2 regions of the Massilia sp. genome follow, and region 1 is predicted to be linked to the other one. Evidence: predicted binding sites of a transcription regulator. Region 1 holds the regulator's gene; the other holds the start of a gene.
The links. The regulator NrdR, encoded in region 1, represses ribonucleotide reductase genes. The targets are predictions, from matches to a motif close to CACNANATNTNGTG.
Positions count from the first base shown of each region.

Region 2: a site for NrdR is predicted at 4,396-4,409, ahead of ACK4S9_RS02645 (ribonucleoside-diphosphate reductase subunit alpha). Genes of this name have one in related genera too.

Region 1 is NZ_JBKBOV010000051.1:9,634-23,874, forward strand. It holds gene ACK4S9_RS20460 (EAL domain-containing protein) at 1-2,406, shown strand, start outside; gene ACK4S9_RS20465 (M16 family metallopeptidase) at 2,486-5,395, shown strand; gene ACK4S9_RS20470 (riboflavin synthase) at 5,397-6,023, opposite strand; gene ribD (bifunctional diaminohydroxyphosphoribosylaminopyrimidine deaminase/5-amino-6-(5-phosphoribosylamino)uracil reductase RibD) at 6,036-7,166, opposite strand; gene ACK4S9_RS20480 (GspH/FimT family protein) at 7,209-7,778, opposite strand; gene ACK4S9_RS20485 (type IV pilin protein) at 7,775-8,224, opposite strand; gene ACK4S9_RS20490 (pilus assembly protein) at 8,221-9,003, opposite strand; gene ACK4S9_RS20495 (PilW family protein) at 9,010-9,915, opposite strand; gene pilV (type IV pilus modification protein PilV) at 9,942-10,457, opposite strand; gene nrdR (transcriptional regulator NrdR) at 10,570-11,028, opposite strand; gene glyA (serine hydroxymethyltransferase) at 11,079-12,326, opposite strand; ZMP/ZTP riboswitch at 12,437-12,555, opposite strand; gene ACK4S9_RS20515 (SDR family oxidoreductase) at 12,690-13,436, shown strand; gene ybgC (tol-pal system-associated acyl-CoA thioesterase) at 13,680-14,084, shown strand; gene tolQ (protein TolQ) at 14,130-14,241, shown strand, end outside.
Region 2 is NZ_JBKBOV010000003.1:29,555-43,795, reverse strand. It holds gene ACK4S9_RS02665 (inner membrane protein YpjD) at 1-592, shown strand, start outside; gene ACK4S9_RS02660 (PP0621 family protein) at 589-852, shown strand; gene ACK4S9_RS02655 (two-component system sensor histidine kinase NtrB) at 861-2,513, shown strand; gene ACK4S9_RS02650 (sigma-54-dependent transcriptional regulator) at 2,547-4,013, shown strand; gene ACK4S9_RS02645 (ribonucleoside-diphosphate reductase subunit alpha) at 4,623-7,544, shown strand; gene ACK4S9_RS02640 (ribonucleotide-diphosphate reductase subunit beta) at 7,735-8,841, shown strand; gene ACK4S9_RS02635 (DUF4256 domain-containing protein) at 8,970-9,515, shown strand; gene ACK4S9_RS02630 (PAS domain S-box protein) at 9,524-11,995, opposite strand; gene ACK4S9_RS02625 (PQQ-dependent sugar dehydrogenase) at 12,176-13,873, shown strand; gene ACK4S9_RS02620 (hypothetical protein) at 13,984-14,241, shown strand, end outside.

The DNA of each region.
Region 1 (14,241 bases):
AAGGCGATGGCGGCGCGCAGCGGCGTCGCCACCGTCCTGCCCAAGCCGGCCGACCCGCAGCAGATTCTGGACGCCATCAGCGCCGAACTGGGCGTGCTCGAAGGCGCCCCGCCGCTGCCGGTGGCCGAACCGGCGCCGGAGCGCGAACGCGCCCTGCCCTTCGACCTGGGCGCGCGCCTGGCCGAACTGGAGCGCATGTGCCTGGCCCTGATCGGCGAGCGCCGGGTCGAGACCCTGGCCGCCTCCTTCCTGGATGCGGCGCGGCGCGTGCTGCACGCCGACTTCGCCGCGCTGTGCCTGCTCGACCGGGACGAACGGGGCGTGCGCCACCTCGACACCTGGGAGCTCGCGCCCGAACTGCTGGCCTCGCACGCGCTGGACGACGCCCATCTGCCCGGCATGCTGCTGCGCGCCCGGGCGCCGCTGCGCCTGGCCCAGGGCGATCCCCTGCTGGCCGGCATCCCATCCTGCCATCCGCCGATGGGCAGCTTCCTCGGCCTGCAGGTGCACGACCTGCAGCATCCGCACGGCTGGCTGTATTGCGCGCGCCGCCCGGGCGCGCCCTCCTTCACCGACGAGGAAGAACGCTGGGCCACGGCGCTGGCCGCCCAGCTCGCGGTGGCCTACGAAAACCTGAACCTGTACGACGTGGTACAGCGCCACGCCACCCAGCTGCAGCTGGAAGCGCTGGCGCGCGCCGACGCCGACAAGGCCTTGCGCGAGAGCGAGCACCGGCTCGAGCTGGCGCGCCAGGTCTTCGACAGCACCCGCGAGGGCATCCTGATGACCGATGCCGAGGCGCGCATCGTCGCCATCAACCCGGCCTTCGAGCAGATCACCGGCTACCGCGAATCCGAGGTGCTGGGCTGCAACCCGAGCATCCTGCGCTCGGGCCGGCACGACGCCTCGTTCTACCGCGACATGTGGCACTGCCTGGCGCAGGACGGCCAGTGGCGCGGCGAGATCTGGAACCGCCGCAAGAACGGCGAGGTCTACCCGGAACGCCTCAGCATCAGCGCCGTGCGCGACGAGTCCGGCGAGCTGACCGCCTACGTCTCGGTGTCCACCGACCTGTCGGCGCTGAAGGCCGCGTACCACCAGCTCGACTTCCTGGCCAACCACGACGCCCTCACCCTGCTGCCGAACCGCTCGCTGTTCAACGACCGCCTGCAGCAGGCCATGGCCGCCGCGCGCCTGGGCGACGGCCAGCTCGCCCTGCTGCTGTTTAACGTCGACCGCCTCTCGCGCATCAACGACAGCCTCGGCCACGCCGCGGGCGACGCCGTGCTGCGCGAAGTGGCGCGCCGGGTCGGCAGCATCGCCGGCCCGACCGATACCCTGGCGCGCCTGTCCGGCGACGAATTCGTCCTGCTGCTCACCAATTGCAAGGACAACGACGACATCATCCTGGCGGCGCGCCGCCTGATCGACGCCATCGCCCAGCCGCACGCGGTGGGCGAGCACGACGTGGTGGTCACCGGCAGCGTCGGCATCAGCATCTTCCCGCGCGACGGCAACGCCCCGGGCGACCTGCTCAAGGCCGCCGACGCGGCGCTCACCGAGATGAAGGGCGCCGGACGCAACGGTTTCCGCTTCTTCAAGGGCGAGATGAACGCCCAGGCGCTGCGCTGGCTGGCGCTGGAGACGCGCCTGCGCCGCGCGATCGAGCGCGAGGAACTGGCCCTGCACTACCAGCCCCAGGTCTCGCGCATCGACGGCAGCGTGGTCGGCATGGAAGCCCTGCTGCGCTGGCGCAGCGAGGAGATCGGCACGGTCTCCCCGAGCGACTTCATCCCGCTGGCCGAGGACACCGGCCTGATCCACCCGATCGGCGAGTGGGTGATCCGCCAGGCCTGCCTGCAGAACAAGGCGTGGCAAAACGCCGGCTTGAGCCCGGTGCGGGTAGCCGTCAATGTCTCGGCCAACCAGTTCAAGGCCGGTTCGGTGAGCGCGGTGGTGCGCAAGGCCCTGGCCGAGAGCGGACTGGCGCCGCGCTACCTGGAAGTGGAGCTGACCGAAAGCGTGATGCTGGGCGACAGCGCGGTGGCCGAGACCGAGATGGCCGAGCTGCGCGCCATGGGCGTGTCGCTGTCGCTGGACGACTTCGGCACCGGTTATTCCTCGCTCGGCTACCTGTCGCGCTTCCCGCTCGACAAGCTCAAGATCGACCAGACTTTTGTCCGCAACATCACTTCCGAGCAGCGCAGCGCGGCCATCGCCCAGGCCACCATCGCGCTGGCCCAGGGCCTGTCGCTATCGGTCGTGGCCGAGGGCGTGGAAACGGTCGGGCAGCGCGACTTCCTGGGCCTGATCGGCTGCGACGTGATGCAGGGCTACCTGTACAGCCGCCCGGTGCCGGCCCATGAGATGGCGGCGCTGCTGGCAAAGGGGCGTGTCGCCGTTTGACCTGCAAGCACGACTGCGCAACAGACTATGCGGGTGCGCGCGGTAGAATGCGTGCTCGTCCACTGAAATTGGATCCCCGATGAGCAAGAATGCCGTGCGCGGTCTTTGCCTGGCCGCGCTGCTCTGCGCCTACTGGCCGGCGGGCCTGGCCGCTGCCGCCCCGGCCTCGACGCCGGCCGCCCCCAAGGCCGGCGCGCCCTTGCGCCTGGACGCCCCGATCCCGGTCGGCCCGCAGGTCAAGGTGGGCAAGCTCGCCAACGGCCTGACCTATTACATCCAGCGCAATGCCCGCCCCGAACGCAAGCTCGAACTGCGCCTGGTGGTCAAGGCCGGCTCCATCCTCGAAGACGAGGACCAGCGCGGCATGGCCCATTTCGTCGAGCACATGGCCTTCAACGGCTCGACCAACTTCCGCAAGCACGAACTGGTGTCCTACCTGCAGTCGATCGGCGTCGGCTACGGCGCCGACCTGAACGCCTATACCTCGTTCGACGAAACCGTCTACATCCTGCCGATCCCCACCGACAAGCCGGAGCACGTGGCCAAGGCCTTTCAGGTGCTGGAAGACTGGGCCCACGGCCTGCGCTTCGACCCGGACGCCATCGAGAAGGAACGCGGCATCGTGCTGGAAGAGCTACGCCTCGGCAAGGGCGCCTCGGACCGCATGGGCAAGAGCATCATGCCGGCGATCTTCAACGGCTCGAAATACGCCGAGCGCCTGCCGATCGGCACCGAGGAGGTGCTGCGCAGCTTCCGGCCCGAGGCCTTGACCCGTTTCTACCGCGACTGGTACCGTCCCGACCTGATGGCGGTGGTGGCGGTCGGCGACGTCGACCCGCTGCACGCCGAACAGCTGATCAAGCAGCATTTCGCCCACCTCAGGAACCCGGTGCCGGCGCGCCCGCGCGCCTACGCCGAGATCCCGGCGCGCCAGGCCACCGAGGCGCTGGTGGTCACCGACACCGAGGCGACCGGCAATGCGGTGCTGATCCGCTACCCGGTGCAGCCGGTGGCCGAGGCCGGCACCATCCGCGCCTACCGCGACGACCTGGTGCAGTCGCTGTTTTCCACCATGCTCAACCAGCGCCTGCAGGAACTGTCGCAGCTGCCTGAGCCGCCCTTCATGGGCGCCAGCAGCTCGCTCGGCAAGCTGACCCCGCGCTACCGCTCGTACAACGCCTCGGCCGCACTGGGACCGCGCGGCGCCGATGCGGCGCTCACCGCCCTGGTCGAGGAAAACGAGCGCGCGCGCCGCTACGGCTTCGGCGCGGCCGAACTGGAGCGGGTCAAGAAAAGCCTGATGCGCAGTTACGAGCAGGCCTGGAACGAGCGCGCCAAGAGCGACTCCGCCACCTATGCCGCCGAGTACATCCGCAACTTCCTGCAGCAGGAAGCGATCCCCGGCATCGACACCGAATACCGCTACGTCAAGGAGCTGGTGTCCGGCATCGGCCTCGACGAGGTCAACGCCTATGCGCGCCGCACCATTCCGGCAAACTCGGGCAAGCTGGTGCTGTACACCGGCGTGACCCGTCCCGACACGCCCGCGGGCGCGCAACTGCTGGCCGCGGTGGCCGGCGCCGAGCGCGCGGAACTGCGCCCGCACGACGAGAAGGCGGTGGCGGCGCGCCTGATGGAGCGCCCGCCGCAGCCCGGCGGCATCGTGGCCGAGTCGATTGATGCGGCGCTCGGCCTGACCCGCCTGACGCTGTCGAACGGCGTCAAGGTGATCCTCAAGCCGACCGATTTCCGCAACGACCAGGTCTTGATGAGCGCCGCCCGCTTCGGCGGCCAGAGCCTGTTCGGCGACCAGGATATCCTGAATGCGCGCTTCGCCAATGCGATCGTGGCCAGCATGGGGGTGAAGGACTTCACCCCGCTCGACATGCGCAAGATCCTGGCGGGCAAGGCGGCGCAGGTGAACGTCGGGCTGGCCAACTACACCGACGTGGTGGTGGGCGCCTCGGGCGCGACCGACATCGAGACCATGCTGCAGCTGACCTGGCTGAAGTTCCAGGACGTGCGGCGCGACGAAGACCTGTTCCGCTCCTACGTCGGCAAGCAGGTCGAGCAGGCGCGCAACCAGAGCGCGCAGCCCGGCGCGCGCTTCGGCGACGCGGTGATGGCGGCGCTGTACAACCAGCATCCGCGCGCGCCGCGCACCCTCAGGGCCGAGGAGTACGAGCAGATCGACCTGGATCGCAGCATCGACATCTTCCGCCAGCGTTTTTCCTCTGCCCGCGACCTGACATTCATCCTGGTCGGCAGCTTCGACGTGGCGGCCCTCAAGCCGCTGCTGGCGAGCTACCTCGGCAGCCTGCCCACGCCCGAACTCACGGTGGCCTACCGCGACGTCGGCCTGCGTCCGGCAACGGGCGTGGTCAAGCGCGAGGTGCGCAGCGGCTCGGAGCCGAAGAGCACGGTGTCGCTGACCTTCACCGGCAAGGCCGAGTTCAGCGATGCCGAGCAGTTGCGCCTGGCGGCCCTGCTCGAGGTGCTCAACCTGCGCATCATCGAGGTGCTGCGCGAGAAGATGGCCTTGATCTACGGCGGCGGCGCGTCTGGCGTGCTGAGCAAGATCCCGTATGGTAATTATTCGATCGGCGTCACGCTGCCGACCGGGCCCGAGCACGTGGACAAGGTCATCGCGGCCACCTTCGCCGAGATCGAGCGCCTGCAGGCCAAGGGGCCGGAGGCGGGCGACCTCGACAAGGTGAAGCGCAACTGGATCCAGAACCACCGCGGCTCGCTGCGCGAGAACGGCTACTGGCTGTCGCACCTGCAGTCGGCGCTGAGCGAAGGGACCGCCCCGGCCTCGATCCTGGAGGTCGAGAAGCAGGTGCAGGCGATTACGGGCGAGGAGATCCAGGTGGCGGCGCGGCGCTACTTCAACGCGCAGAACTACGTGCAGGTGGTGTTGAACCCAGAGCAGCAGGCGGCAACGAGCGTGGCGGCATCCGGCGCCGCCCAGGCGGCGCCGGGCGGCTGATTCACGCTTTGGCCGAAAGCATGCGCTCCACGTAACGCGCGATCAGGTCGATCTCCAGGTTCACCTTCGACCCGGCTTGCAAGTGCTTGAGGGTCGTGACCTCGATCGTGTGCGGGATCAGGTTGATCGAGAAGCGGCATACCTTGCCGCCCTCGCCTTCGATGTCCTCGACCCGGTTCACCGTCAGCGACACGCCGTTGACCACCACCGAGCCCTTGTAGGCCAGGAACTTGGCCAGCTCCCAGGGTGCATCGATGACCAGTTCGCGCGACTCGCCCACCGGCTCGAAGCTGTGCACGGTGCCCAGCCCGTCCACGTGGCCGGACACCAGATGGCCGCCCAGGCGCTCGGCCAGGGTCAGCGCCTTTTCCAGGTTGACTTCGCCCGGCGCCGCCAGGCCGACGGTCTTGCTCAGGCTTTCGCGCGAGACGTCCACGGTGAAGGCCTGGTCGGTCTTGGCGACCACGGTCATGCAGGCGCCGTTGATGGCGATCGAGTCGCCCAGCGCGACATCGGCCAGGGCCAGCGGGCCCGCGTCGACTTCCAGGCGCACGCCCGCGAACGAGCCGCCTTCCAGCGGGGTGACCGACGTGATGTTGCCGACGGCGGCGACGATTCCAGTAAACATACGGCTTATTCCTTAGTGTTCAGTGTTGATGTCAGGTTGGGCGAAGCGGGCCAGAATGCGGATGTCGTCGCCGACCCGCGCCAGGTCGTGGAAGCGCAGCCGGCGCTGCTCGCTCAGCCTCGCCAGCGGCGGCAGTGCGAACATGCCCTGCCCCGGCCCGATCAGGCTGGGCGCCAGGTAGACCAGCAGTTCGTCGACGCAGCCTTCGCGCACCATCGACGCATTCAGTTTCGCACCGGCTTCCACGTGCACTTCGTTGATCTCGCGCCGGCCGAGCTCGCGCATCAGGGCCGGCAGGTCGGCCTTGCCCTGCGCATTCGGCAGAATGATGACTTCATGGCCGGCGGCGCGCAAGGCGGCGGCCTTCGCGGGCGCTTCGACGGCGGCGACGATCCAGCACGGCTCGCCCTGCAGGATACGGGCACCCGGGTCGATCTCCAGCCGGCTGTCGACGATCACGCGGCGCGGCGGCAAGGGAGTGTCGATACCGCGCACGGTCAGCTGCGGGTCGTCGGCCTTCACCGTGCCGATGCCGGTCAGGATCGCCTGGGCGCGGGCGCGCCAGGCGTGGCCGTCGGCGCGGGCATCCGGGCCGGTGATCCACTGGCTTTCGCCGTCGGCCAGCGCGGTGGCGCCGTCCAGGCTGGCGGCCACTTTCAGGCGCACCCAGGGCAGGCCGCGCCGCATGCGCGAGAAGAAACCGATATTCAGCTCATGGGCCTGCTCGGCCAGCACGCCGGAGGTGACAGCGATGCCCGCCGCTTCCAGCTGGGCCAGGCCGCGGCCGGCGACGAGCGGATTGGGGTCGAGCATGGCGGCCACCACGCGCCCGATGCCGGCCTGCACCAGCGCGTTCGCGCACGGCGGCGTGCGGCCGTAATGGCTGCAGGGTTCCAGCGTGACGTAGGCGGTGGCGCCGCGCACGTCGTTGCCGCGTGCCTGGGCGTCGCGCATGGCCTGGATCTCGGCATGCGCCTGCCCTGCGGGCTGGGTGTGGCCGGCGCCGATCACGCGGCCGTCGCGCACGAGCACGCAGCCGACCCGGGGATTCGGCGCCGTGAGATACATGCCTTTCGCCGCCCAGGCCAGGGCCAGCGCCATGCCCTCGCTATCGTCGTGAATCTGTGCCGTGTCGTTTGCCAAGGTATTCCGTTCCGCTGTTCAGCCCGGCCCGCAACCGGGCAACTAGCGCGGCGCCGGGGCGCCGTCGCAGCCCTCGTCGCGCGCCGGGTTGCACTGCCGTACGCGTCCGAGCATGTTGATTTTAATACGCCGGGTATGCCCGCCGTGAAACAGCGACAGCGTACCGAGCCGCGCGGCGCCGCTGTTGCCGTCGCTGCAGCTGCGTCCGGCGCCATTGTAGGCGATGTACTGGGGCGGCGCTGACTGGGTGAAGGAATAATCGAGGCGCAGGCCTTGCGGCAGCGGCCCGTGGACGGCCAGCACCTCGTCGGGCGCGCCCGGCTGGCGGTCGCCGTCGCGGTCGATGAAGACCGTCCAGCCGCGCGTCCAGTCGGCCCCGGCCGGGTCGCGCGGCACCAGCTTGACCTGTTCGTTGCGGGCGATCGCCTGCGCCCGTACGTAGAGAATGGCATCGTGCAGTTCGTTTGACGCGGCCCTGATCTGCTGGGAAGCCAGCAGGGCGTGCAGGTCGGGCGCGGCGACCGCGAAGGCGACGGCGGCAATCGCCAGCACCACGGCCAGTTCGGCCAGCGTGGCGCCGCTGACGGCGTGCCCCGGAGCGCGGCCGCTCATGGCCAGCAGCGCCGCCCGCCGCCGCTCGCGCCCTGAGCGCCGGTGCTGTCCAGGCTCAGGTCGCCGCAGTCGGGATCGCTGAAGCCGGTGTCGACGTTCGCGGTGCCCGGCCGGGCGCGCAGCTCGATGCACTGGCTGATGGCCTGCCCCTCGCAGGCACGCCCGTCGAGCTCGTAGGCGCTGTCCCGCGCCGTGGCGCCGAGCCACCAGCGGAACTGGCTGCCGTCCGCATCCGGGGAGGCGATCGAGAAGGCCACATAGGTATGGTGCAGGGCGCGGTACTGCTCCTGGCGCTGCATGGCGTCGACCAGCGCCAGCTGGGCCTCGACCCGGCGCGCCTTGACCACGTGGCGCGCGTAGCCCGGGTAGGCGATCGCGGCGAGGATGGCCACGATCGCCAGCACGACCAGCAGTTCCACCAGCGTGAACCCACAACGGCGCTTCATCGCCCTTCCCTTCCCGCCGCCACGGCCTGGTGCCAGTTGCCGATCTCGCGCCAGCCGACCCGCAGGCCGGGGCCGCCCGGGGTGCCGGGCAAGTCGGTGGGCGCGGGCCCCGGCGCTTCCGGACCGGCCGGTTCGCCCTGCCCCGGCTCCGGCCCCAGTCCCGGCGGCGGCGCGTTCCCGGGAGCCCCGCTGCCTGCGGGCGGCGCGGCGGCCAGCAGCTTGCGGTAATAGGCCTGCAGCGCCACCTGCGTGCCCGCCATGCTGCCGAAACCGAGGGCGCTCACCCGGTACAGCAGCGTGTCGGGGGCCGCGGGCATCCGTTCGATCAGGTAGCGCGGCGCCCGGGCCGGCAGCGCGCCTTCTCCGCTGGGGAGCAGCGCGCCCGTGAAGGCTCCGAGCGGAATCGCCGGCCCTTCGTCGTCGGCCAGTGCGGCGAAGATGGCGCCGGGGTCCGGCGCATGCTCGCACAGGCCGTCGTAGGGCGTGGCGCCGCGACAGCCGGCGGCGAAGGCGGCGGGAGCCGCCCCGGCCAGTGCGGCGGCGCGTGCCGAGGCAGGGTCCTGGCCGCCTTCGATGTCGCGCTCGGCATCGGCCAGCGCGGCCATGGCGGCCTGCAGCGCCAGCATCCGGTCGCGCTCGTGGCCGGCGGCGCGGGCGCCGCTGATCGCGCTGCGCGCCGCCGCGATGCTGGTCAGCAGCACTGCCAGCATCAGCAGCAGCGCCGTGAGCAGCGCGAGGCCGCGCTGGCCGGCGTACGGCGGGTGGATGGCGGGTCCCATGCCGGCTCAGCGCATGCGCGCCGGCAGCGCGATGGTGGTGCCGAACACCTTGCGATAGCGCGCCGCGCCGGCCCCCGACAGCTCGGCCTCCCGCAGCTGCGTGCCGGCATCCGACCTGCCTGCCAGTGCGCCATAGTCGCTCCCGAACAGCGCGTGGACGGCGTTGCGCGCCGACGCCAGCCGGCTCACCGGCCCGCGCAGCAGCAGGGCCACGCGCACGCTGGCGATCTTCTTCCAGTGGGTACGGCGGCGCAGGTCGGCATCGCGCTCGGCGGGGGTACTGCCTTCCAGTACCAGGCCGGCATCCAGTCCGGCCAGGGCGCTGGCATTCAGGTAGCGCTCGGGGGTGCCGTCGGCATCGCCGTCGAGCCCGTACAGCACCTGGAAGCTGTCGATGGCGCCCACCACCGCGTCCGCCGACCAGTTGTTGTTGCCGCGGTACTTGCAGCGCAATTCGGCGTCGCCCTGGGCATTGCGGGCCACATAGAAGATGCTCCAGCCCTCCTCGTTGCGGTGGACGGCGAAGCCGGCGCAATCGAGGCTGGTGCCGTCGCCGTTGGGCGGGGCGCCGGTGCCGGGGAAGCGGACCGCCAGCACGTCGCTGCCGTTGACGGCGTCCGGCGCCGCATTGTCGATGCCGAATCCGGCCTGGCTCACCCTGCGCGCGTCCAGGCCCGACAGGCGCGCCGGCGCCGCCGGATCCGCCGCCCCGCCCTGCCCGTCCGGGTCGGCCGCCGCCGACTGGCGCACGGCGCGCGCGATCGCTTCCAGCGCGTAGCGTCCGGCATCGTCCATCGCCGCCGTTTCCACCTGGGCGGCGAAGGCGCGGCTGGCCCAGATGAACAGGCTGGCGCAAGCGAGCAGCACGGCCAGGCCGACGCTTGACGCGACCAGCAGTTCGGGCATCGTCATGCCGCTTTCCCGCCGTGCCCGGGGACTCATCGGAGCACTCCCACGTAGCCGGGTGCATCGCCCGTGCCCTGCCAGCCCAGCTTGACGACCGGCACTGCGTTCGCATTGCCGTCGCAGCTCCAGCGCAGGCGCCCGGCGGCGCCGTCCCAGGGTGCGCCGTCGCGGCATACCGCGATGCGGCCGCGCGGGAATTGCGCGTGCACCGCCTGGCGGATTTCGTACAGGTCGAACTCGGCCAACTGGAGCGGCGTGCAGTCGCCCGCGAAGCAGCCGGCGCCGGCCGCGGGCGGGCCGCTTGCTGCGTCGTAGGACAGGGCAAGATAAGGATTGGCGCCGTCGGGCAGGCTGGCCACGGCGGGATTGACCTGCATGCGCGCGGCGAGCGAATCCGCCAACCGGGCCGCCTCGGACATCAGCGCCGACTGCTGGCGGGTGCGTTCGGCGGTGAGCTGGGTGGCGCCGGCGCCGACGATGCCGATCGCCAGCACGAACAGTGCGACCAGCACCTCGGCCAAGGTAAAACCTCGCGCTTTGTCCTGCACGGCCCCTCCCTCGATCAACTAGCGAGCTGCGAAGTTATCAGGCGTGACGAGGCCAGCCGTGAGCTGGCGCAATCGGGTTCAGGGAACTGCCGAGATCGGGATGCGGCGTTTGCTATTTACGAGGCTGGCCGACTTCGGCGATCGCTTCCTGGAATTCGGCCAGGTCTTCGAAATTCTTGTAGACCGAAGCGAAGCGGATGTAGGCGATCTTGTCGAGGCGCTTGAGCTCCTGCATCACCAGCTCGCCGACATAGCCGGTGTCCACCTCGCGCAAGCCGCTCGTCAGGAGCTTCTCCTCGATGGTGGCCACCGCGGTGTCGATGGCTTCGGCGGCGACGGGACGCTTGCGCAGGGCCAGCATCAGGCTGTCGCGCAGCTTGTTCGCCGAGAACTCGGTGCGGCTGCCGTTCTTCTTGACGATGATCGGCATCGACAGTTCGATGCGCTCGTAGGTGGTGAAGCGCTTGTCGCACTTCGCGCAGCGCCGGCGCCGGCGGATGGCGTCCCCCTCCTCGGACACGCGGGTGTCGAGGACCTGGGTATCTTCATGCTGGCAGAACGGACATTTCATGGCGCCGGAACATTCAAAATGGGCCGCTCAGGGCGGCCCAGGGTTGCTTCTTACTTCGCGTAGACCGGGTACTTGTCGGTCAGCTGCTTGACCTGCGCCTTGACGCGCTCGATGGTCGCGGCATCGTGCGGGTTGTCCAGCACGTCGGCGATCAGGTGGCCGACCTTGACCGCGTCTTCTTCCTTGAAGCCGCGCGTGGTGAAGGCCGGGCTGCCCAGGCGGATGCCCGAGGTGACGAAGGGCTTCTGCGGGTCGTTCGGGATGCCGTTCTTGTTGCAGGTCATGTGGGCCTGGCCCAGGATCGCTTCGGCTTCCTTGCCGGTCAGGCCCTTCGAACGCAGGTCGACCAGCATCACGTGCGACTCGGTACGGCCCGAGACGATGCGCAGGCCGCGCTCGGTCAGGGTGTCGGCCAGCGCCTTGGCGTTCTTGACCACCTGCTTCTGGTATTCCTTGAACTCCGGCGACAGCGCTTCCTTGAAGGCCACGGCCTTGCCGGCGATGACGTGCATCAGCGGACCGCCCTGGATGCCCGGGAAGATCGCCGAGTTGATCTGCTTTTCGTACTCGGCCTTCATCAGGATGATGCCGCCGCGCGGGCCGCGCAGCGACTTGTGGGTGGTCGAGGTGACGAAGTCGGCGTGCGGCACCGGATTCGGGTATTCGCCCGCGGCGATCAGGCCGGCATAGTGGGCCATGTCGACCATGAAGTAGGCGCCGACTTCCTTGGCGATGCGGGCGAAGCGCTCGAAGTCGATGCGCAGGGCAAACGCCGAGGCGCCGGCGATGATCATCTTCGGCTTGTGCTCGCGGGCCAAAGCTTCCATGGCCTCGTAGTCGATGTCTTCCTGCTCGGTCAGGCCGTAGGAAACGACGTTGAACCACTTGCCCGACATGTTCAGGGCCATGCCGTGGGTCAGGTGGCCGCCTTCGGCCAGCGACATGCCCATGATGGTGTCGCCCGGCTTGAGCATGGCGAAGAACACGCCCTGGTTGGCCTGCGAGCCCGAGTTCGGCTGCACGTTGGCGGCTTCCGCGCCGAACAATTGCTTGAGGCGATCGATCGCCAGCTGCTCGGCGACGTCGACGTATTCGCAGCCGCCGTAGTAGCGCTTGCCCGGATAACCTTCGGCGTATTTGTTGGTCAGCTGCGAGCCCTGCGCTTCCATCACGGCCGGCGAGGTGTAGTTCTCCGAAGCGATCAGTTCGATGTGGTCTTGCTGGCGAACGTTTTCCTTCTGAATGGCATCCCACAGTTCCGGGTCGACATTGGCGAGCGTATGATCTTTTGCAAACATGTAAAACTCCAATCGAGAGAAATACCAGGCAACGGCAGCGTTGTCGGTCCGGCGCTCCGGCGGGCTGCAGGACCAGCGGCGCAAGGCAGCCCGATACGATACGTACCAGTTGTGGCTGCCCAGGCGAACGGCGAGTTGGCGTCTCAGGTTCCCCGGTGGGTCTCCACCTTTGCCGTGGGCCGCGATCAGGATGCGGACGCACGGTGTTTCGCCAGTTACGTGAGACGTGAATTCAGCTGATTGTATGTGATCCGGGCCTCTTAGGGCAAGGAAACTGCTGTCGTCTTAACAAGCTCGGGGCGGCCAGCGGGATGCTGGCCATTTCGGCTACAATTTTCAGTTCCTTCGCCCTCGGGACCTACCATGATCGTCTTTATCACCGGCGCTTCGGCCGGCTTCGGCGCCGCGATGGCGCGCATCTTCGTCCAGAACGGCCACCGCGCCATCCTCGCGGCGCGCCGCACCGAGCGCCTCGAGGGCCTGGCGCGCGAACTGGGCGAGGCCGCCCTGCCGGTCACGCTGGACGTCACCAGCCGCGCCTCGATCGAGGCGGCCCTCGGCGGCTTGCCGGAAGGCTGGCGCGACATCGACGTGCTCATCAACAATGCGGGCCTGGCCCTGAACACCAAGCCGGCGCACGAAGTGCCGCTGGAAGACTGGGACACCATGATCGCCACCAACTGCCAGGGCCTGGTGACCATGACCCGCGCCGTGCTTCCCGGCATGGTGGCGCGCGGTAGCGGCCTGGTCATCAACCTGGGCTCGGTGGCCGGCCACTACCCCTACCCGGGCGGCAATGTGTACGGCGCGACCAAGGCCTTCGTGGAGCAGTTCACGCTGAACCTGCGCGCCGACCTGGTCGGCACCGGCGTGCGCGCCACCAACCTGGCGCCGGGACTGTGCGGCGGCACCGAGTTCTCGAACGTGCGCTTCAAGGGCGACGATGCGGCCGCGGCCAAGGTCTACGAAGGCACGGCGCCGCTCACGGCCGAGGACATCGCCGCCACCGCCTACTGGATTGCGACCCTGCCGCCGCACGTGAACGTGAACAGCATCGAGTTGATGCCGACCTGCCAGGGCTTCTCGCCCTTCGCCATCAAGCGTTCCTGATGCCTTGCTAGCGCGGGCATTTCCTTGCCTACATATTGCTCGTATGTATCGGGCGCTCGGCAATTGTGAGAAAGTGTTACAGTTATTGGCCTTTCGGCCATGTTTCACGTCTACTATTACGCGCCGACATTGCCTTACCGATAGGCACGCCCGACCATTTCCTTTCCATATGTGCGTAAGCGTACATAAGGAGGGTAAAAATCGCGTAAAATGTTTCCTATTTTCATTTAAATGGCAGGGGAAATGCCTTCAGTTTTTGACTGGACAGTCAGGGTCTACTACGAGGATACCGACGCCGGTGGCATCGTGTTTTACGCCAATTACCTGAAGTTCTTCGAACGCGCGCGCACCGAATGGCTGCGCGCGGCAGGCGTCGGCCAGCAGGAATTGCTGGACGCCGAGGGCGCCGCTTTCGTCGTCAAGAGCGCCTCCCTGGACTACCATGCGCCGGCCCGCCTGGACGATGTGCTGACCATCCGCACCACGGTCGAGAAACTCGGCCGCGCCTCGGTGCAGTTCGCCCAGCAGGCCTGGAGGGGCGAGTTGCTGCTCACCAGCGCCAGCGTCAAGGTCGGCTGCGTCGACACCGCGACCATGCGCCCGCGTTCGCTTCCCGACCATGCTGCTGATAAAATGCGCGCCGCATAGGCGCATGACCACTTGACAAGATATTAGACAACAGACTCCCCACCGATGACCGAGACTCCAGACCTTTCGTTGACCGCCCTGATCTCCAATGCCCACGTGCTGGTGCAACTGATCATGGCCCTGTTGCTGATCCTCTCGATCGTCAGCTGGACGTATA
Region 2 (14,241 bases), on a different contig from region 1:
CTGGCTGGAAAACCGCAATTTCGCCCTGGACGGCATGCGCCGCCTGGTGATGCCTTTCGCAGTCGCGGCAAGCGTGCTGCCGGTGATCTTCCCCGGCAGCCTGCTGCCCCTGAACGCCCAGTCGCCGGCCTTCGGCTGGCACGTCGCGGTCGCGGTGCTGGCCTACAGCACGCTCACCATCGCCGCCTTCCACGCGGTGCTGATGGCGCTGCAGGAGGCGCGCCTGCACACGCGCGCCGCCGGCGGCGGCTGGCTCGGCAGCGCGCTGGACCAGTTGCCGGCGCTGCTGACCATGGAAAAGCTGCTGTTCCGCGTGATCTGGATCGGCTTCATCCTGCTCAGCCTCACCGTGCTGTCGGGCGTGGTGTTCTCCGAACAGCTGTTCGGCAGCGCCCTGCGCCTGGACCATAAAAGCGTGTTCGCGCTGCTGTCCTGGCTGCTGTTCGCGGCGCTGCTGGCCGGCCGCCGGTATCAGGGCTGGCGCGGCAAGACCGCGCTGCGCTTCACGCTGGCGGGCTTCGCGACGCTGGCGCTGGCCTACGTCGGCAGCCGCTTCGTGCTCGAAGTCGTCCTGCACCGGGGGCTGGCATGAGCCGCGTCATCTTCTGGATCCTCCTGATCGGGCTGGTCGTGCTGGCGATCCGCGCCAAGCTCAAGGGCCTGGGCGCGCGCCGGCAGCCGCCCCTCGATCGGCAAGATACGCGTGAGCCGCCGCGCCAGGCGCCGGTGGCCGAGATCGAAACCATGACCCAGTGCGCGCACTGCGGCATCCACTTCCCGGCCTCGGAGGCGGTCCACGCCGACGGCCACGACTACTGCTCGCCGGGCCACGTGCGCCTGCCGCCGCGGTAAGCCGGCCGATGTCGCCAGGAGCGGTGCTGTCCCGCGAAGCGCGCACGACCCTGTGGCGCTCGCTCCAGACCTTCACCATCACCCGCATCGTCATCGCGCTGGTGCTGCTGCTCTACCTCGGAGTGAGCATCACCGATGACGGCGTGCGCCTGGACGCGGCCAGCACGCCAGCCTGCCTGTTCTACCTGGCGGCGGCGCTGGTCTTCGGCGCGCTCGGGGCTTGGTGGCGGCGCCGTTTCGCCCTGCAACTGGGCGGCCAGATCGCGCTCGACCTGGCCGTGATCTCGCTGCTCTACCTGGAAGCCGGCGGCATGCGCAGCGGCCTGGCGATCCTGTACCTGTTCCCGCTGGCCGGCGCCGCGATCCTGGCGCCCCTGACGATGGCGCTGTTCTCGAGCGCCGTCGCCACCCTGTTCCTGCTGCTTGAAACCACCTGGCAGGTCTTCATGCGGGACGACGGGCGCTCGCCCATGCAGGCCGGCCTGTACGGGGCCGCCTTCTTCGCCGGCGTGCTGGTGGTGAACCGCATGGCCGCGCGCCTGATCAAGCAAGAGGAACTGGCGGCGCAGCGCGGCGCCGACCTGCGGGTCCAGCAGGCGATCAACGCGATCGTGATCGCCGACGTCGGCGACGGCATCCTGGTGGTGGGCGACGACAACGCGGTCTTCACCGGCAACCCGGCGGCGCGGCGCATGCTGGGCCTGGAAGGGGAGGAGGCGGCGTTCCGGCTCGGCGAAGCGCCGGGACTGGAGCCCCTGGCCCAGGCCTTCGGCGCCTGGCTGCGCGCGCCAGGCGAAGGCGCCTTCTTCGTCACCATCAAGCCCTACCACGAAGACGCCGGCCCCCTGCGCGGCCGGCGCGACCAGCCGGTGCACCTGAAGCTGCGCTTCGCCCGGGTCGACACGCTCGACGTCGCGCTGGGCCGCAGCGTGGTGTTCATGCAGGACGTGAGCGCCATCGAGAACCAGGCGCAGCAGCTCAAGCTGGCCTCGATGGGCCGCCTCACCGCCAGCATCGCGCACGAGGTGCGCAACCCGCTGTCGGCGATCGGCCACGCCACCGCGCTGCTGGCCGAAGACCTGCACGGCCCGGCCGAAGTGCGCCTGCTGAAGATCGTGGGCGACAACGTGACGCGCGTGAACCGCATGGTCGAGGACATCCTGCAGCTGTCGCGCAAGGTGCAGCCGAACGGCGAGCCGGTGCAGCTGGCAAGCTTTCTCGCCGAGCTGAAGGCCGAATTCTGCGAAACCCACGGGCTCGCGGATGATATAGTCTACCTGGGCGACCCGGGAAGCAGCGCGGTGCGCTTCGACCCGCTGCACCTGCACGAGGTGCTGCTCAACCTGCTGAACAATGCGGTGCGCTACGCCAGCAGGGAAGCGGGCAGCATCCGCATCTTCCCGGCCCTGGACGCCGCCGGCCGCATCGAACTGCACGTGCAGGACGACGGCCCCGGCATCACGCCCGAGGTGCGCGCCCACCTGTTCGAGCCCTTCTACACCACCTCGAGCAAGGGCACGGGCCTGGGCCTGTACCTGGCGCGCGAGCTGTGCCTGAACAACGACGCGAAGCTCGACTACGAATACCGCTTCGACCCCACCGCCGCCGGACCGCGCCGGGCGAGCGGGCGTTTCGTGATCAGCTTCGCGCAGCCGGCCTGACGTCCCGGCTGCCTGTATATATTAGAGGGAACCATGACCGCACCCCGCATCCTCGTGGTCGACGACGAAGCCGACCTGCGCGAACTGCTCGAGATCACCCTGCTCAAGATGGGGCTGGACGTCGACAGCGCCGCCACGCTGCGCCAGGCGCGCGGCCTGGTCGAGGAGCACGACTACGCGCTGATCCTGACCGACATGCGCCTGCCGGACGGCCTGGGGCTGGAACTGGTGCGCGAGGTGACGGCCTCGCACAAGGGCACGCCGATCGCCGTCATCACCGCCTACGGCAGCGCCGAGAACGCGGTGGTGGCGCTCAAGGCCGGCGCCTTCGACTACATCTCCAAGCCGGTGGCCCTGGACGCCCTGCGCGTGATGGTGCGCTCGGCCCTGAAATTGTCCGAAGCACCGGCGGCGCGGCCGGACGGCGCGGCGCCCGGCTCGCGCATGATCGGCGACTCCGCCGCGATGGAGGCGCTGCGCGCCCAGATCGGGCGGCTGGCGCGCTCCAACGCGCCAATCTCGATCACGGGCGAATCGGGCAGCGGCAAGGAACTGGCCGCGCGCGAGATCCACGCCCGGAGTTCGCGCGCCGGCAAGCCTTTTGTCGCGGTGAACTGCGGCGCCATTCCCGAAACCCTGATGGAGGCCGAGTTCTTCGGCTACCGCAAGGGCGCCTTCACCGGCGCGGCCGAGGAGCGCGACGGCTTCTTCCAGGCCGCCAACGGCGGCACCCTGATGCTGGACGAAGTGGCCGACCTGCCGCTACCGATGCAGGTCAAGCTGCTGCGCGCCATCCAGGAGCGGCGCGTGCGCAAGATCGGCGCCACGGTCGAGGAACCGGTGGACGTGCGCATCATCAGCGCCACCCACCAGGACCTGGCCAAATGCGTGGAACAGGGCAGGTTCAGGCAGGACCTGTTCTACCGCCTGAACGTGATCGAACTGGCGCTGCCGCCGCTGCGCGAACGCATCGACGACCTGCCCGCCCTGGTGGAGGCGATCCTGGCGCGCCTGGCCGGGCCGGCCAGAGCCGCGCTGGGGCCGGGCGTGCTGGAGAGGCTGCGCGCCTACTCCTTCCCGGGCAATATCCGCGAACTGGAGAATGTGCTGGAGCGGGCGCTGGCCTTCGCCAACGACGGCGTGATCGAGGTGGGCGATTTGTCGCTCAAGGCGGCGCGGCCGGGCGATACGGCGCGGCGCGAACCGGCCGCGAGCGCGCCGGCGCCGATGCCGGAGCCCGCGCCCATGCCGGAGCCGCTGCCGACCCCGTCGCCGGCGCCGGTGGAAGCGGCGCCCGCCGCCGCGATGCTCGGCCCGAACGGCCTGCCCGGCAACCTGCCCGAGTACCTGAGCCAGGTCGAGCGCGAGATCATCGGGCGCGCCCTGCAGCAGACCCAATTCAACCGCACCCAGGCGGCAAGCCTGCTCGGCATCAGCGTGCGCCAGCTGCGCTACCAGATGCAGAAGCTGGAGATCTGCGCGCCGGATGACCAGGCATGAGCATCTCTATAATGTAGGGTGGACGGCTTCGCCGTCCGCGCGTCCAGACAGTAGGTGAACAGCAAACATCATCTCTGCGCAGGCGAAATTTGAACGCGCGGTCGGACAAGCCGACCACCCTACAAAATCAAGACCGGCGTGTCATCTTGTTGTCTTTTCGCCAGTGCAAAATGCACAAGAACGATGCGCGGCGCATGGGCTTGATTAAGCCTTGTGCAGTGTGTCGGACCATGGTTAGTGCTCGCTCACCGCATACCGCCCGTCGTTCTGGCGATATGGGCTTGTCAAGCCTACGCACCAAAAAAAAGGAAAAAAATTAGGGGCTTCCTCACTTGCCGTGACCTAGGTCAGGCACTACAATTAGTCTCATATCAAGTTCGAACACTAGATATAGTGGTAGTGGATCAGAAGAAACTAGATTCACGTTCGACTTGAAGCTTGCTCTGCAAGCCACTGATTCAACAACGATTTCTACCCTGCCGCATCGATCTCTTGCTTGGTTGCCAGTAAGAATTTCCATCTGGCGGGGTATCGCTTTGCTTAAAATTTTGTCCGGGTGACAAGTCCGGCGCAAGACAAACGGCAGGTCCGCTGCTCACTGGAGGCTCAATGCAAACAGCACAAGACATTTCGATCAATCCCCACGTCACCCCAGGCGCGTCGGCCACCGCCACGCCCGCAGAGATCGTCGCCCGTGGTGACTACCGGGTTATCCGCCGCAACGGCGCCGTGGTCGCTTTCGAGCCGCACAAGATCTCGGTCGCGATGACCAAGGCTTTCCTCGCCGTCGCCGGCGGGCAGGGCGCCGCATCGGCCCGCATCCGCGAACTGGTCGAGCAGCTGACGGGCAACGTGGTGGCCGCGCTGGTGCGCCGCCAGCCGAACGGCGGCACCTTCCACATCGAAGACGTGCAGGACCAGGTCGAACTGTCGCTGATGCGCTCGGGCGAGCATGACGTCGCGCGCGAATACGTGCTGTACCGCGCCAAGCGCATGGAAGAGCGCAAGGCGGCCAAGGCAGCCGCTGGCGGCACCCAGGTCGCCGCGCCGCAGATCCACGTGGTCGACGGCGGCGAGCGCCGTCCGCTCGACATGAACGACGTCCACGCCCTCGTGAACGCCGCCTGCTCGGGCCTGGAAAAGCACGTCGACGCCGACGCCATCGTCGCCGAGACCCTGAAGAACCTGTACGACGGCGTGCCGGTCGAGGAGCTGCACAAGTCGGCCATCCTGGCCGCCCGCGCCCTGATGGAAACCGACCCGGCCTACAGCCAGGTCACCGCGCGCATCCTGCTGCACACCATCCGCAAGGAAGTCTTCGGCCATGAAGTGCCGCAAGCCGGCGCCGCCGCTGAATACATCACCTACTTCCCGCAGTACATCGCCAAGGGCATCCAGAACGAACTGCTGGACGAAGAGCTGGGCAAGTTCGACCTCGAGCGCCTGGCCAAGGCCATCGTCGCCGACCGCGACCTGCAGTTCGGCTACATCGGCCTGCAGACCCTGTACGACCGCTACTTCCTGCACGTGCGCGAAACCCGCATCGAGATGCCGCAGGCCTTCTACATGCGCGTCGCGATGGGCCTGGCCCTGCGCGAAGCCGACCGCGAAGCGCGCGCCATCGAGTTCTACAACCTGCTGTCGTCATTCGACTTCATGAGCTCGACCCCGACCCTGTTCAACTCGGGCACCCGCCGCTCGCAGCTGTCCTCGTGCTACCTGACCACCGTCGGCGACGACCTCGAAGGCATCTACGACGCCATTAAAGAAAACGCGCTGCTGTCGAAGTTCGCTGGCGGCCTGGGCAACGACTGGACCCCGGTGCGCGCGCTGGGCTCGCGCATCAAGGGCACCAACGGCAAGTCGCAGGGCGTGGTCCCGTTCCTGAAAGTGGTCAACGACACCGCCGTGGCGGTGAACCAGGGCGGCAAGCGCAAGGGCGCGGTCTGCGCCTACCTGGAAACCTGGCACATGGACATCGAGGAATTCCTCGACCTGCGCAAGAATACCGGCGACGACCGCCGCCGCACGCACGACATGAACACCGCGAACTGGATTCCGGACCTGTTCATGAAGCGCGTGATGGAGAAGGGCCACTGGAGCCTGTTCTCGCCGAGCGAAACGCCTGACCTGCACGACAAGGTCGGCAAGGCCTTCGAAGAAGCCTACGTCGCCTATGAAGCCAAGGCCGCGCGCGGCGAAATGACCGTGTACAAGAAGGTCGAAGCGCTCGACCTGTGGCGCAAGATGCTGTCGATGCTGTTCGAGACCGGCCACCCGTGGATCACCTTCAAGGATCCGTGCAACATCCGCTCGCCGCAGCAGCACGTCGGTGTGGTGCACTCGTCCAACCTGTGCACCGAGATCACGCTGAACACCAGCGCCGACGAGATCGCCGTCTGCAACCTGGGCTCGGTGAACCTGCCGCAGCACATGAAGGGCGAGGGCCTGGACCACGCCAAGCTGCAGAAGACCATCCGCACCGCGATGCGCATGCTGGACAACGTCATCGACATCAACTACTACGCCGTGGACAAGGCGCGCAATTCGAACATGCGCCACCGCCCGGTGGGCATGGGCATCATGGGTCACCAGGATTGCCTGCACATGATGCGCGTGCCGTTCGCTTCGGAGAAAGCAGTCGAATTCGCCGACAAGTCGATGGAAGCGGTCTGCTACTACGCCTACCTGGCCTCGACCGAGCTGGCCGAGGAGCGCGGCCGCTACGAGACCTATGAAGGTTCGCTGTGGGACCGCGGCATCCTGCCGCAGGACTCGATCAAGCTGCTGGCGGAAGAGCGTGGCGGCTACCTGGAGCAGGACACCAGCGAATCGATGGACTGGAGCGTGGTGCGCGAGCGCATCAAGCAGTTCGGCATGCGTAACTCGAACTGCGTGGCGATCGCCCCGACCGCGACCATCTCGAACATCATCGGCGTGTCGGCCTGCATCGAGCCGACCTTCCAGAACCTGTACGTGAAATCGAACCTGTCGGGCGAATTCACCGAGATCAATTCGTACCTGGTGCGCGACCTGAAGGCACGCGACCTGTGGGACGAGGTCATGATCGCCGACCTGAAGTACTTCGACGGTTCGCTCTCCAAGATCGACCGCGTGCCGCAAGACCTGCGCGACATCTACGCCACGGCGTTCGAAGTCGAGCCGAAGTGGCTGGTGGAACAGGCTTCGCGCCGCCAGAAGTGGATCGACCAGGCCCAGTCGCTGAACATCTACATGGCTGGCGCCTCGGGCAAGAAGCTGGACGAGACGTATAAACTGGCCTGGCTGCGCGGCCTGAAGACCACCTACTACCTGCGCACCATCGCGGCGACGCACATGGAGAAGTCGACCACCCGCACCGGCGCCCTGAACGCGGTGCCGGTCTCGGGCGGCCTGGCGGCCGGCCATGCGGCGCCGGCGGCGACGGCCCCGGCGGCAGCTCCCGCCGCGGCAGCGGACGTGGTGGAAGGCGCCGCCTGCTACCTGCGTCCGGGCGACGCCGGCTTCGACGAGTGCGAAGCCTGCCAGTAATCAAACAAGGTGTAGGCCAGCATGAACGCTGGCTTACACCGTTAACTTATAGACCGTCATTCCCGCGCAGGCGGGAATTCAAGTTCGCAGCCTTGCTCCAGCGCTTGGGTCCTTCCGGACAGCGGTCATCGAATCAATGAATTTGGCCGTCCGCCCCGTGCGGACGCAGTCACGAAAAGAAGGAACGAACATGCTCTCCTGGGACGACGAACCAAGCACCGCACCAGCCCCGCGCGCACCACAAGCCGGCGAAGCAGCAGTACCCGCCGCCGAAGTCGCCAAGCGCGTCAACGCCGACGACAAGCGCATCATCAACGGCCAGACCGACGTGAACCAGCTGGTGCCGTTCAAGTACAAGTGGGCGTGGGACAAGTACCTGGCCGGCTGCGCCAACCACTGGATGCCGCAGGAAGTGAACATGCAGCGCGACATCGAGCTGTGGAAGAGCCCGAACGGCCTGACCGAGGACGAGCGCCGCATCGTCAAGCGCAACCTCGGCTTCTTCGTCACCGCCGACTCGCTGGCCGCCAACAACATCGTGCTGGGCACCTACCGCCACATCACCGCGCCGGAATGCCGCCAGTACCTGCTGCGCCAGGCCTTCGAGGAAGCGATCCACACCCACGCCTACCAGTACATCGTCGAGTCGCTGGGCCTGGACGAGCGCGAGATCTTCAACGCCTACAACGAGATCGCGTCGATCCACGACAAGGACCAGTTCCTGATCCCGTTCATCAACGTGCTGACCGACCCGGAATTCAAGACCGGCACCCTGGAAAACGACCAGAAGCTGCTGAAGTCGATCATCGTGTTCGCCTGCCTGATGGAAGGCCTGTTCTTCTACGTCGGCTTCACCCAGATCCTGGCGCTCGGTCGTCAGAATAAAATGACCGGCGCCGCCGAGCAGTACCAGTACATCCTGCGCGACGAGTCGATGCACGTGAACTTCGGCATCGACCTGATCAACACGATCAAGATGGAAAACCCGCAGCTGTGGACCCCCGCCTTCCGCGAAGAACTCAAGACCCTGTTCATGCAGGCCGTCGACCTCGAGTACCGCTACGCCGAAGACACCATGCCGCGCGGCGTGCTGGGCCTGAACGCCCCGATGTTCAAGGGCTACCTGCGCTTCATCGCCAACCGCCGCGCCGTGCAGATCGGCCTGGATCCGCTGTTCCCGAACGAGGAGAACCCGTTCCCGTGGATGAGCGAGATGATCGACCTGAAGAAGGAGCGTAACTTCTTCGAGACGCGCGTGACCGAGTACCAGACCGGTGGTGCATTGAGCTGGGACTGATCTCCCGCATCGGACTCACGAAACCCGGCTGCCGGCAACGGCAGCCGGGTTTTTTCATGCCCGAATCCGGAGCTATGCTAAGTTTGCGTTCCTGATCGCAGTCATCACCTGAGAGGACAAGACCAGCCATGCCCCCGGAACAAGCCAAGGAACTGCTGCAGACATTGAAGGCACGCTTCGACAAGAACATGCACCGCCACGCGGGAGCTGACTGGTCCGAGGTAGCGGCAAGACTCGCAGACCATCCCGCCGCGCTCGCTTCGCTGGCACAGATGGAGGCCACCGGCGGCGAGCCGGACGTCGTCGGCATGGACAAAGCCACTGGCAGCATCGTCTTCTGCGACTGCTCCCCCGAGTCCCCCGTTGGCCGCCGCAGCCTCTGCTACGACCGCGCCGCTCTAGATGCGCGCAAGGAAAACAAGCCGCGCGGCAGCGCCGAAGACATGGCCGCCGGCATGGGCATCGCACTGCTGACCGAAGAACAGTACCGCCACCTGCAAACGCTCGGCGAATTCGACCGCAAGACCTCCAGCTGGATCGCCACCCCGCCAGACGTGCGCAAGCTGGGCGGCGCGCTGTTCGGCGACCGCCGCTACGGCCGGGTGTTCGTGTACCACAACGGCGCCGAGTCCTATTACGCGGCGCGCGGCTTTCGCGGCCTGCTGACCGTGTAAGCCAGGCGCTAGCGCCGCTTCTGCGCCACCAGCGCCAGCAGCTCCGGCGCCGCCACCGGTTTCACCAAATGATGGTCGAACCCTGCCGCCATGGCGTTCTGCCGGTCCTGCTCCTGCCCGTAGCCCGTCAAGGCGATCAGCATGGCCCCGGCCGTCTCGGGCTGCGCCCGTAGGCGGCGTGCCAGTTCGTTCCCATCCATCCCCGGCAAGCCGATATCGAGGATGCACACTTCCGGCAGCCCGATCCTGGCCCGCTCCAGCGCCTCCTGCGAGCCATGTTCGATCATGACGGCGTGGCCGGCCGCCTCCAGGCACATGCCCAGCATCTGGGCCGCATCGACGTTGTCGTCGACCACCATCACGCGCCGCGCGGCAGTCGGCGCCGGCGCCAGCGCATCGCCCTGCGTGTCGAACTGCGCATCCTGCCCGGCCGCGCGCGGCAGGGTGACGAGGAAACGGCTGCCCCTGCCCAGGCCTTCGCTGTGGCAGGCGACGCTGCCGCCGTGCAGCTCCACCAGGCTCTTCACCAGCGCCAGGCCGATGCCGAGGCCGCCCTGCGAGCGGTCGGGACTGCGGTCGGCCTGGGCGAACAGGTCGAAGATGCGCACCTGCAGTTCTTGGGCGATGCCGATGCCGTTGTCCGCCACCTCCAGGATCACTTGCGATCCGGTGGCTCCCATCGTCACCTCGATGCGGCCTTCCGCCGGCGTGTACTTGGCCGCGTTGCCCAGCAGGTTGCTCAGCACCTGCACCAGGCGCTTGTGGTCGCCCAGCACCTGGGCGGCATCGAAAGCCAGTTCCACCACCAGCCGGTGGCGCTTCGCTTCCATCAGGGGACGGGCCTGTTCGATCGCATCCGCGATGACCTGTTTCACGTCGAGGCGCGCCTGCTGCAGCTCCACCAGGCCGCGCGTGACGCGCGAGACGTCGAGCAGGTCGTCCACCAGGCCGGTCATGTGCCGGACCTGGCGCGAGATGATCTGGCTGGTGCGGCGGCGCTGCTCGGGCGCCAGGTCGCGCGACTCCAGCAGGTCGGCGGCGGCGCGGATCGGGGCCATGGGATTGCGCAGTTCGTGCGCCAGCATCGCCAGGAATTCGTCCTTGCGGCGGTCGGCCTCGTGCAAGGCTTCCTCGGCGCGCTTGCGCTTGGTGACGTCGATGCAGACCGCGAGGATGCTGTCGGCGCCCTGTCCGTCCGGGGCGCGGATCAGGCTGACGGTATTGTTGACCCAGACGCTGCTGCCGTCCGGACGCAGGTAGCGCTTTTCGATCTCGAACGGCTCGCCGGTCGCGACGGTGTGCTTGAACAGCGGCAGGTTCAGCACCAGGTCGTCCGGATGCGTGATTTCCTGCATCGCGGTCCCGAGCAGCGCTTCGCGCGTGCGTCCCACGATGTCGCAGAAACGCTCGTTGATCTTCACGATCCGGCCTTGCAGGTCGGTTTCGCAGATGCCGGCGGCGGTCTGCCCGAACACCGACTGCAGATGGGCCTCGCTCTTGCGCAGCGCATCTTCGGTGCGGCGGCGCTTGGTCAGGTCGACGAAGGTGCAGACCGCGCCCTGCAGCTGGCCGTCGCGCCAGACCGGGCGGGCGCGGTACTCGACCGGAAAGGCGCTGCCGTCCACCCGGAAGAACATCTCGTCGTCCACCAGCGCCGGCACGCCGTCGCGCGCGGCGCGGTAGATCGGGCAATCCTCCACGCAGTAATGCGCGCCGTCCGAGTGCGCGTGGTGGATCACGCCATGCAGCTTCCTGCCGATCACTTCGTCTTCGCTGCGGAATCCCAGTATCTTCAGGAAGGCGGCATTGCACATGATGGTGACGCCTTCGCGGTCCACCGAATAGAAACCTTCCTCGGTGCAGTCGAGCAGCAGGCGCAGGTAGTCGTGGCTGCCGCGTACCCGCTCCTCGGCCTCACGCAGTTCGATCGCGATGCGGCTGCGCTCGATCGATTCCCAGCAGCGGTTGGCGACCGCCTCCAGCAGGCGCACCTCATGCGCCTGCCACTGGCGCGGCGCCGACTGGTGCAGGGCCATGCCGGCCACCCACTGGTCGCCCTTGATGACGGGGACCGAGATCACGGCGCGGATGCCGGTGTCGCGGTAGGCCTGCAGCACGTCGCCGGCACTGGCGTCCAGCTCGCTGTCTTCCACGACATAGGGCTGGCCCAGGCGGTTCAGGCGCACGAACTCGGCGCCGAAGGCGGCCAACTGGTAGCGCCCGACGATGCTGGGAACGCCATTGGTATAGTTGCCGGTGAGGGTGAAGCTGCCCTGGTCTTCGCTCACGTAGGCATAGGCGCAGCGGTCCGCCCCCAGGTACTCGCCCAGCAGGCGCGCGGCGGTATGGGCGATCTGTTCGGGATCGGTGAGCAGGCGGATGGCGTCGTCGAGCCCTGCGATGAAGCGGTAGCGGGCCAGTTCGGCATGCAAGGCGGATTCCTCGTCGGTCCGAGGCATCGGCATGGGTTGGGCGTTCATTGACTGCGTATCTGCGGCTGCTCGGGCCGGTAGCGGGGGAGGGTAGGCGATTATAGCCCCGCGATCCATTGCGTAGCGCTCGTCACGGCGCCAGGGCTGCAAGGAGCAGCGCAAGCGGCCGAGTTGCCATATGATGTCGGACTGTCCAGTTCGCATTCCCAAAAAAACAGGAGAACTCCCTTGCAAGCCAAGACCCTGACGCTGCATGCGGCGCTGCTCGCCAGCCTGGCAGCCGCGTCCAACGCACTCGCCGCGCCGGCAACCAGCGCCGGCCTGACCACCTTCCAGAACAACTGCGCCAGCTGCCACAGCGTGGATACGAACCTGTCCTCGCGCGCAGGTCCCGGCCTGTTCGGCGTCCTCGGACGCAAGGCGGCCGGCGTTCCCGGCTTCAACTACTCGGCCGCCCTGGTGAAAGCCGGCGCCGCCGGCAAGACCTGGACCCGCGAGGAACTGGATGTTTTCCTGGCTGACCCCGCGAAGAACGTGCCGGGCACCACGATGCCGGTCGGCGTGCCCGACACGGCGGCCCGCGCGGCACTGGTCGACTACCTGGCCGGCCTGCAGGGCGCCGTCACGGCGGCGGCGCCTGCGAAGGCGGCGACGGCGGCCGAGCGCCAGGGCTCCTGGGACGACAACCAGCCCGGCCGCATCCACCACATCAAGCTCACCGACATGCCGCCGCCCTTCGCCACGAGCAGCGCCGGCAACGGCCCGCGCGTCGAGGCGCGCCCGAACGGCAGCATGCCGACCGTGCCGCAGGGCTTCGCGGTCAGCGTGTTCGCCCTCGATGCCGACAAGCCGCGGGTAGCGCTGCGCGCACCGAACGGCGACATCTTCCTGGCCGCCACCGCCAAGGGCGAGATCAAGGTGGCGCGCTCGAAGAACGGCCAGGCGGCCGACAAGGTCGAGGTCTTCGCCAGCGGCTTGAGCCGCCCCTACGGCATGGCCTTCTGGCCCTCCGGCGCGAACCCGCAGTACCTGTACGTGGCCAACGTCAACTCGATCGTGCGCATCCCCTACCGCAACGGCGACCTGAAGGCGCGCGGCGCGACCGAGACCGTGGTGGCGCAGCTGTCCGACACCAGCGGCGGCCACACCACCCGCACCCTGGCATTCTCGAAGGACGGCAAGACCATGCTGCTGTCGATCGGCTCGGCCACCAACGTGGCCACCGAGATCGGCCCGCAGCCGCCGGAGCCGATCGCGCAGTGGGAAGCCAAGCATGGCCTGGGCGCCAGCTGGGGCGTGGAGACCGACCGCGCCACCGTCATGGCCTTCGACGTGGACGGCAAGAACCGCCGCACCTATGCCACCGGCCTGCGCAACTGCGTCGGCATGCTGGTCTACCCGGCTACCGGCGACGTGATGTGCACCGTGAACGAGCGCGACGCGCTGGGCGACAACCTGCCGCCTGATTACCTGACGCGCGTGAAGCAGGGTGGTTTCTACGGCTGGCCGTGGTACTACATCGGCGACAATGAAGACCCGCGCCTGCAGGGCCAGCGCCCCGACCTGAAAGGGAAAAGCATCGTGCCGGACGTGCTGATCCAGTCGCACTCGGCGCCGCTCGGCATGGCGGTGTACCACGCGCCGAAGGGCGCCAAGCACGCCTTCCCCAAGGAGTACGAGGGTGACGTGTTCGTGGCCCTGCACGGTTCCTGGAACCGCGGCGTGCGCACCGGCTACAAGGTGGTGCGCGTGTTCATGAAGAATGGCGTGCCGACCGGCCAGTACCAGGACTTCATGAGCGGCATGGTGCTGAGCGACCGCGACGTTTGGGGCCGTCCGGCCGCCGTCGAGGTGGCGGCGGACGGCGCCCTGCTGGTGGTCGACGATGCCGGCGGCGCGGTGTGGCGGATCGCCCCGCAACGCTGAAGCTTCTCCTGAAAACCCGTCGCGAGACGGGTTTTTTCATTGTTGAGCTCGCTCATCATCGGCCGCCTGTCCCTGCACTAAGGTGAGGAGGATCGACAAGGGAGGAAGCGATGAACGTCAGGGAAACTCCGCGCGCGGTGGCGCGCACGGTGGAATGGGAATTCGCCCAGTCGACCTATGCAGGCGTGCTGGCCGACGTGCCCGCCGCCTTGTTCCCTTGCTGGGCCAGGGGCGCACACGAGGAGTTCCCCGGCATTCCCCGCGACGCTTCCTTCTATGCCCAGGCCGCCGAAGGGCTGATGATGTTCTTCGATTGCGCGGCGGCCGCGGGCAAGACCTGCGCCTTGCCTTCGCGTGCGGCCGATTCG